Regions from separate parts of the Cerasibacillus sp. genome, predicted to be linked through region 1. Evidence: a T-box and tRNA genes for the amino acid it is inferred to sense, from the RefSeq annotation. Region 1 holds a T-box; the other holds one or more tRNA genes.
What was found. The T-box of region 1 lies ahead of thrS (threonine--tRNA ligase). A T-box ahead of a tRNA ligase gene usually reads a tRNA of that ligase, here a tRNA-Thr.
Positions count from the first base shown of each region.

Region 2: it encodes a tRNA-Thr, which carries the amino acid that the T-box ahead of thrS (threonine--tRNA ligase) is inferred to sense. The anticodon was not compared.

Region 1 covers NZ_DATBTY010000040.1:43,449-47,692, reverse strand. Annotated here, with positions in the region: gene thrS (threonine--tRNA ligase) at 112-2,055, opposite strand; T-box leader at 2,114-2,343, opposite strand; gene ytxC (sporulation protein YtxC) at 2,389-3,207, opposite strand; gene dnaI (primosomal protein DnaI) at 3,335-4,244, opposite strand, start outside.
Region 2 covers NZ_DATBTY010000058.1:23,728-27,971, forward strand. Annotated here, with positions in the region: gene VIG73_RS09495 (HAMP domain-containing sensor histidine kinase) at 1-370, shown strand, start outside; gene VIG73_RS15740 (hypothetical protein) at 590-886, shown strand; tRNA gene VIG73_RS09500 (tRNA-Thr) at 1,952-2,027, shown strand; gene VIG73_RS09505 (MerR family transcriptional regulator) at 2,224-2,988, shown strand; gene VIG73_RS09510 (hypothetical protein) at 2,995-3,642, shown strand; gene VIG73_RS09515 (short-chain dehydrogenase) at 3,809-4,244, opposite strand, start outside.

The DNA.
Region 1 (4,244 bases):
AGCATACCACAGAGTGAAAACGTATTCAATTATTTTAAAATAGTGTGATTTTTATAACAAAAAAAATACAGGTGCCTTAAAATACGCAATTTAAGACACCTGTTTTTTATGTTATTGACGTGATACTTTCTGTTCGATTTCTTCTTTAATTAATTGTTCAAATTGGTCGTAACTGAGCGTTTCAGTTTTCTTCTCTCCGTAACGGCGAACGTTAACTGCTTGTTCTTCAATCTCTTTATCTCCTACAACAAGTGCGAATGGAACTTTCTCTGTTTGGGCTTCGCGAATCTTATAGCCAATTTTTTCATCGCGTTCATCAACTTCAACACGAATACCTTGGAAGCGTAAACGTTCACTCACATCTTTCGCATAATCTAAATGAGCAGATAAAGAAACTGGAATAACTTTTACTTGTACAGGTGCAAGCCATACTGGAAAAGCACCTTTATATTCTTCAAGTAAGAAAGCAACAAAACGTTCCATCGTTGAGACAACACCACGGTGAATGACAACTGGACGATGTTCTTTACCATCTTCTCCGATATAAGTTAAATCAAATTTCTCTGCAGCTTGATAATCGAGTTGAACGGTAGACAATGTTTCATCCTTACCGAGTGCTGTTTTTACTTGTACGTCTAATTTCGGACCATAGAAAGCCGCTTCTCCTTCAGCTTCTACATAATCTAGATCCATCTCTTCCATTGTTTCTTTAAGGGCTGCTTGTGCGTATTCCCACATCTCATCATTATCGATATATTTCTCTTTATCTTCTGGATCACGATATGAAAGTCGGAAATAATAATCATCGATACCAAAATCTTGATATACATGTTTAATGAGTGTAACAACTCGTTTAAATTCTTCTTTCACTTGATCAGGACGAGCGAAGATATGTGCATCATTTAATGTCATTCCGCGAACACGTTGTAAGCCAGCTAAAGCACCCGACATTTCATAACGGTGCATCGTTCCTAATTCTGCAATACGAACTGGTAAGTTACGATAACTATACAACTGATTTTTATAAACCATCATATGATGTGGACAGTTCATCGGACGTAAGATTAGTTCTTCATTATCCATTTTCATCGATGGGAACATATCGTCCTGGTAGTGATCTAAATGACCGCTTGTTTTATACAACTCCACACTACCAAGTACAGGTGTATAGACATGGTTATAACCAAGTCTTTCTTCTAAGTCAACAATATAACGCTCAATAATCCGGCGTACAGTTGCGCCTTTCGGTAACCAAAGGGGTAAACCTTGCCCAACTTTTTGAGAAACAGTAAAGATACCTAACTCTTTACCGAGCTTACGGTGATCACGTTCTTTACGTTCTTCTAAAATACGTAAATGCTCTGTTAGTTGACTTTTCTTTTCAAAAGCCGTTCCATAGATACGTTGTAATTGTTTATTGTTGCTATCGCCACGCCAATACGCACCAGAAATCGTTAATAATTTAAAAACTTTAATTTTTCCAGTTGACGGGACATGCACACCACGACATAAATCAACAAAATCATCTTGTTCATAAAGGGTGATCGTTTCACCTTCTGGAATATCTTGAATCAATTCAACTTTCAGTGGATCATTTAAGTCTTTAAACTTTTGAATCGCCTCTTCACGAGATACTTCAATCCGTTTAATTTCAATATTTTGATCAATTATGCGTTGCATTTCTTTTTCTATTTTAGGTAAATCTTCTGGTGTAATCGACACATCAAGGTCCATATCATAGTAGAATCCTTCTTCAATAACAGGACCAACACCAAAGTTGACATCTTTATACAGTCGTTTAATCGCATGTGCCATTAAATGCGCTGTTGAATGGCGCATAATCTCGATTCCTTCCTGATCTCTATACGTGATGATTTGAATCGGACCACCATGCGGAAGTTCCCGTCTTAAATCGAACAATTGATCATCAACTCTAACAGCTAATGCTTGCTTCTTAAGTCCTGGTGAAATGCTTCCAGCGATATCTTCACCTGTCGTTCCTTTAGGAAACACCTTTTTATTTCCATCTGGAAACACAATTTCAATTTCTGCCATCTTTAAACACTCCTTTTCATATTTAAAAACAAATAAAAAACACCCATCCCTACTAAATAAAAGGGACGAGTGTGCAAATCGTGGTTCCACCCTAGTTCTCGTCATGAACATGACGCTCACAACGACTCCATTTTCCTTAACGTGGATCAAGCGCTGTATATTACTGTTATTTCATATACAGGGTTCAAAGGTGGTAATCAATTGCCTAACAGTAGAAGTTCTCAGCCGATGACTTCTATCTCTGAGCTGTTATTAAGCAAATAATCATGTCCTTATCCTTACCGATAGAATATAATTATTTAATATTATAGCGGGTTATCATTAAAATTGCAACTATATTGAGAAAGGAAATTCCGATAATGGTAAAAACATCACCTTTTCTTGAAACACATTAATCACAGTCATTGTTTTAGGTTCAGAGGGGTCTTCACCATAGATGTATATTTTATTTGGCGCAATCGCAATCAAAGGTGCTAAATTCATTTCTTTTCCGTCCAGGCCAACAATATATAAAGGTTCCTGCTTCATAATTTGCATTAACTTCTTTGACGTTAAACGTTCTCCATCCGGATCAAAAAATGAGAAATTATCCCCCTGTACGACGTGAATACAATCATGGTCTGATTTTTTTCGATTCATATATTCACGTAACATATGTATAAAAGCTTGATGCTCTTCCTCACGTTTATAATCATCTATTGCAAGACCTACAATCTGTGTGAGTGCATTTTTTAAATCAGTTAAGCGAAATTGTATAATGGATTGAAAATGAATGGCTGTATCTTCAAGAATCCGCTCAAAAAAAATGGCCTGTAACCAATCGTTTAAACACTTATCTTTCAATAATATTTGATCTTCTAATAACATCGTCTCTGAAAGATGGCTAATACGTTTTAATTCTTCGCCGTTTGTGTAATAATACTTGTCACGTAAAATTTTTTCAATAAAATCGGTTAAATGATACGTCATAAAAACATCAGCAAGCGCTTTTGCGATAGCCGTTTTCATATCAGCTGTTAACACACGCACATATAATCGATTCCCCCAATCTTTATGCGTTTCCCATTGCACATGAATTTCATTCGTTATTTGATATACCACATCACAAAAACAAGTTACTTCTTTATTCGTTCTAAAATAAATCTCTAACAAACCCATCACCCTCACCATTATCCAAACTGTTACATTATATGGATAAGCAAAGGAAAAAATGTACTTCTTCTTGAAAAGAAATGTTTTTTAAAAAAATAAAAACGCCTGAGAAATTCTCAGACGCTATCTATTCCCGACGATTTCTTCCATATACAGGGACTTCATGACTCACTTGTTTAATTCGCTCAATAATTCGTCCTGCCTTGACGGTTTCTACACCACTTCTTGTTGTCGCAAGCATTTTCTCTAATTGGTCTAAACTATAATTTGATGTGAAGAAGACGGGTCGTTTTTCCATCATGCGAAATTGTAAGATTGAACCGAGTATTTCATCACGAAACCAGGCTGATTGCATTTCTGCTCCGATGTCGTCAAGCATAAGAACATCCGCTTTTTTAAAAATGTCTATTTTTTTATTTACTGAGTCATCTTTTAATGATGCACGCATTTCACGTACAAGTTCTGGCATATAAATAAGCGTGGAGGAGATATTAAAATCCTTTAACGAATTGGCTAAAGCACCAAGGAAATACGTTTTGCCCACCCCAAATGGTCCATGGAAATAGATTCCTTTCTCAGGAACACCATCTTTCACCTGCCTAATAAACCGATGTAATTCTAAAACAGCTTGTCCACGTTCTGAATCATTGTCAATGTCTTGAATTGAAGCTTGTAATATGTCTTTTGGCATATAAAGACTTTGAATGAGCTCTGTCTTCTCGCGATCCCGTTCATCATTTATTCGGTACTGACATTTTTTATAAGAAAGATGAATGTCACGTTCTACTACTTCTAATACAGGCGAATAGCCTTGTATCATGTTACGACATCCATTGAGAGAACGACAGTTTCGACAGTTCTTAGACTGACTACGATATTCATATAATTTCATCAAATTTCTCTCGATATCGTTAGATGTCAACTCAGGATGATTGATTAAAAATGCCTCAATGTCTGAGTCATTTAACACGTCTTGTTTAAGCTTTGAGTAAAGTTCTTTGAAATTTTTATTCGTTTTCAGCCATTTTTTTAAAGTT
Region 2 (4,244 bases), on a different contig from region 1:
GATGAAGTTTCCAGATACTCCTATAGAAATAGTGTCAGATGGCAATAAACTCTATAGAGTAATTCAAAACGTGCTTGATAATGCATTTAAATATTCATTAAAAGGAACGAGAATATTTATAGAAGTAGAAGAAAAGAATGGAATGGGAATAGTGGTAATAAAAAACACTTCTTCGTATGAAATAGATTTTACAGTAGACGAGATACTTCAGAGATTTAACAGAGGAGATAAAGCAAGAACGGCAGATGGAAGTGGTCTAGGGTTATCTATCGCAGAAAGCTTTACACATGTGAGTGGAGGTATATTTAAAGTCGATATAGATGGGGATATGTTTAAAGTTGTTATCAGTTTTCCCTTGGCAAGGAAATGATATTTACTTTAGGAAGATATATTGTAAGTATCATTGCTTCAAAGCCAGGCGCTCCGTTTACTCCAGGTACAATAAGTTCCCCATCTAAAACGGTTCTATTTGGTATGTCTAAGCGGGCTTTAACAAAAACAGAAGGGAGCAATAAAGAAAAGAGAAAAAAGTAAAGTAATAATACTTTCAAGATAACCGGCAAAATTCGAAGGTGATTTTGCCGGTTATCTGTGTGTACCATGTAGTTTAAGGGACGATTCAAAAGCAGAAAGAGTCAACGTCAAATTCAATTGTGTGTATACGATATTTATTTATTGTGCTGGTGAAAAGATTGCGTCCTTACCACTCATCGAACGTAAGGAAATAATGAATCAGTTGGATTTCAAATCGGAGCGGATTGTAAACGTTCAATGGATCGAAGAGGTTGAGGTACCTTATTTCTACTTGGTGGAGGAGAGAGACCTGGAAGGAATTGTCCTGAAGCAGAAGAATTCTAAGTATCGGATAAATAAACGCTCCGATTAATGGTTAAAGATAATTAATTATTATTTTTGCTCTTTTAAGTTGTGAGTTACCCCCTTTAAGGCTCTTGCACTAACCGTTTGGTGTTACATCACCAGGCGGTTTTTATTAATGGGATCAAAAAATAAGATTGTTAACCGAATGCTTAAATAATAATAAATGTTAGAGGAAGGTAGGAAGACATGTTCATCCAATACGAGTGTAAACCACTGGAGACACCTATATTAAATATATGGTATTTCGTGCCTTTAAAATACGATGGAGAAGTTGAGATTAGAAGAAAAGTACATGTTAACCGATAGAGGAAAACGAAATTATTGTTAGGGTATAATCTGATTATTCCGTTTTCGCAATCTGACTTTAATATAGGTCACGAAAAATGAAATAGTAAGCAATCGCAAATTTTATTGAACATAATCATTATTTTAATTTCAAAGATCTGGATGGAAACATATTATTAGATATGCAAAAAATAATTTTAAGCTAACGGGTGCAATCAGGAAGGAAGTATTAGCACCCTTTCTTGTTAGTGCATAAATACAAGGATAATAAACTTAGGGTTTAATAAAGTGGAATTGATTAAAATGTAGTTGTTCGAAACTAACCTAAAGTTTGGAGGAAAACTTCCTGTGACTATTATACGACAACCAAGTTTATTAAGCATACAGGAGCTAAACGATATGGAATCTATTCAAAATTATTGTTTTTACAATAGATATGATGCAATTTATTATGAAGTTAGCAAAAAGCCTCATTTTGGTGTACCGACAGAATTAAATTAAGTCGTGGAGTCAATCAATGTGGTTAGATGTTAATAATTGCTTGTTACTTTATCCCAATCAAGATTCTTTGTTTGACAAGGTTTTATTAGTTTTAGTTTTAATGATGATGAAATAATAATAATTTCAGATAGTTTAGGGGAAGATACAAAGGTTTTTTTAATATAAATGAAACTATGAACATACGCATGAATAAGAGTCAGCGACAATATATGAAATGGTATCGGAAGCATATATAGAGAAATTCAAGTAAATTTAATTTCAATAGATGAATACCTTCCACAAGCAAGCTGGCGCAGCACAACTGGCATAGTGTACTTCACTTGTAATAAAAGGGGACGGAGGTTCAAATCCTCTCGCCAGCGTTAATATGTTAAATAATCGCTATTTCTGTTTATGTCAGGAATAGCGTTTTTTTAACCCAATAAATTACTACGCTTTAAGCTCTAACTCAATATTGAGCGTTACTTTTCTAAAAGAATAAATAATACCTTGAAAGTGACGTAACGTTATTTTGTATACTTGAATTGAATTAATCATTATAAAACGGTGGTGTAAATCGTGATATCTATAAAAGATGTTTCGAAACAAACAGGTGTATCAGTGAGGACACTACGTTACTATGACGAAATAGATTTATTATCTCCTGCTGGGAAAACGGATGGTGGACATCGACTTTATGGTGAAACAGAATTAAAAAAACTCCAACAAATCCTATTTTTGAAAACGTTAGGCTTTCAATTAAAAGAAATAAAGGACATCTTATCAGATGATGGTAATTGGAATTGGGCAAAGGGGTTAGAAAATCAATTAAAGTACATTCAACAAGAAAAGGAAAGAATGATAAAGATTGAACAAACATTAAAAGGTTTAATGAATAGCTTAACAATTGACGGGTCGATTGACTTGCTTTATATCAATCAGTTAATCCAGTTATACCAACAAAACGCTGAGAAAAGAGAAATCTATCGGCATCGTTATTTTGATTCACAAGAAAGGGAATTACTTCATCTTCTGCCAAATATGAATCGTGATGACCCGGATTCATTAGAGTGGATTTCTTTAATCGCACAATTGAAGAAACATATGGGTCAAGGCATTAAGGCACCTGAAGTTCAACGCGTTGTTAAACGAATAGATGAAAAGTCGATCGAAACATTTGGTTATAACGATGCATTTTTTGAAAAGTTTTGGGCGATAAGAAAATCACCAGAAAAATCTAAAGAAATTGGTCTCTATCCTATCGAACAGGAACTATTGGATTTCTTTGAGCAGGCTTGGGAAGTGTATCAAAATGAACAATTTGATGGGGAGAAAGAAGGTTGATCATTAATGGCTTTTATTCTCGATTTTCAATGGGAAATATTCATTACGATAGAGATTCTATTATTGGTATCTCTACTACTATTTGGTTTTGTTAGATATTTTCTTAGTAAGAAAAGACTAAGTATGTTATTTATTATTGCTTTTCTGGTGCTATTAATGTTAGAGGCTTTATTAGCTTTGGTGCTTTATCGTATGACAGGGGAGATCTCGACTTTTCAAATTGTCATAGCGGTCTTTGTACTGTACGCGTGTACATTTGGTATTTTTGATTTTTTAAAGCTAGATCGTTGGATGAGAAGAAAGATAGGTACATGGCGTGGTGTAGAACTCTTAACAGAAAAAGACTATGACGTGATAGCCAGAAATAAAAATCCAAAATATATAGCGAAAAAATACCGCTGGTCATCGACAGTACATTTAGTCGTATTTCTAGTTGTACAGAGCATTTTTTGGATGTACGGAACGAAAGATATAGAGGAAATGTTCAGTTATATACGAGATTTATCATGGATTGAGACAGGTCGCTTTGAAGATTCTCCTTACCCTAATGAGACCATTTATTCTATCGGCATGTTGTGGGGTTTGATTTTTATCATTGATTTCATTTGGTCATGGTCATATACAATTTTTCCATCAAAAACAAATGGAAAATAATTTGCCGAGTCATTAAACCATATCCGGTTGTCTAATCGCGGTATATTGTAGATTAAGATGAAAGATTTGCTCAAAGAGAAACCCACTGAAGTAAGTGGGATAAATAAAATAGTTGATATAAAAAAATGTAGCTGTAAGTATAGTTACATTTTTTGTTTTACGCTGCTTAAGGGCGTCGTTCCCATGGTTCCAATACACCAACAATCGTTTTTTCCCGGTCAAGATTAATAGCTTCAATGACACCACGACTTATTTCATGATGTGTTAGCCATCTTGAACGATTTTCTTCTATTTTAAATCCAAGCTGAACGTCGCGGTACAAGCAATTTTTTGGAATCTCTATTTTTTGTTTAATGGCATTGACATTCGTACTACTCCCTTTAATATGGAAGAGTCGCCACTTCTCTTCAAGATGATTCAGTTCATTAAAGATCACTGGAAGTGCTTTTGGTGCAGAGCTATGTATCCATGCAATCACATAATCAAATGCACCATGAACTTCAAGAGCATGCTGTATTCCTTCTTGCAATTTCAAGGTGTCTCGGTAATCAATGAATTGGTAATGGACTTTGTGTTCATTATCGCCAGGGACAGTTTGCTCC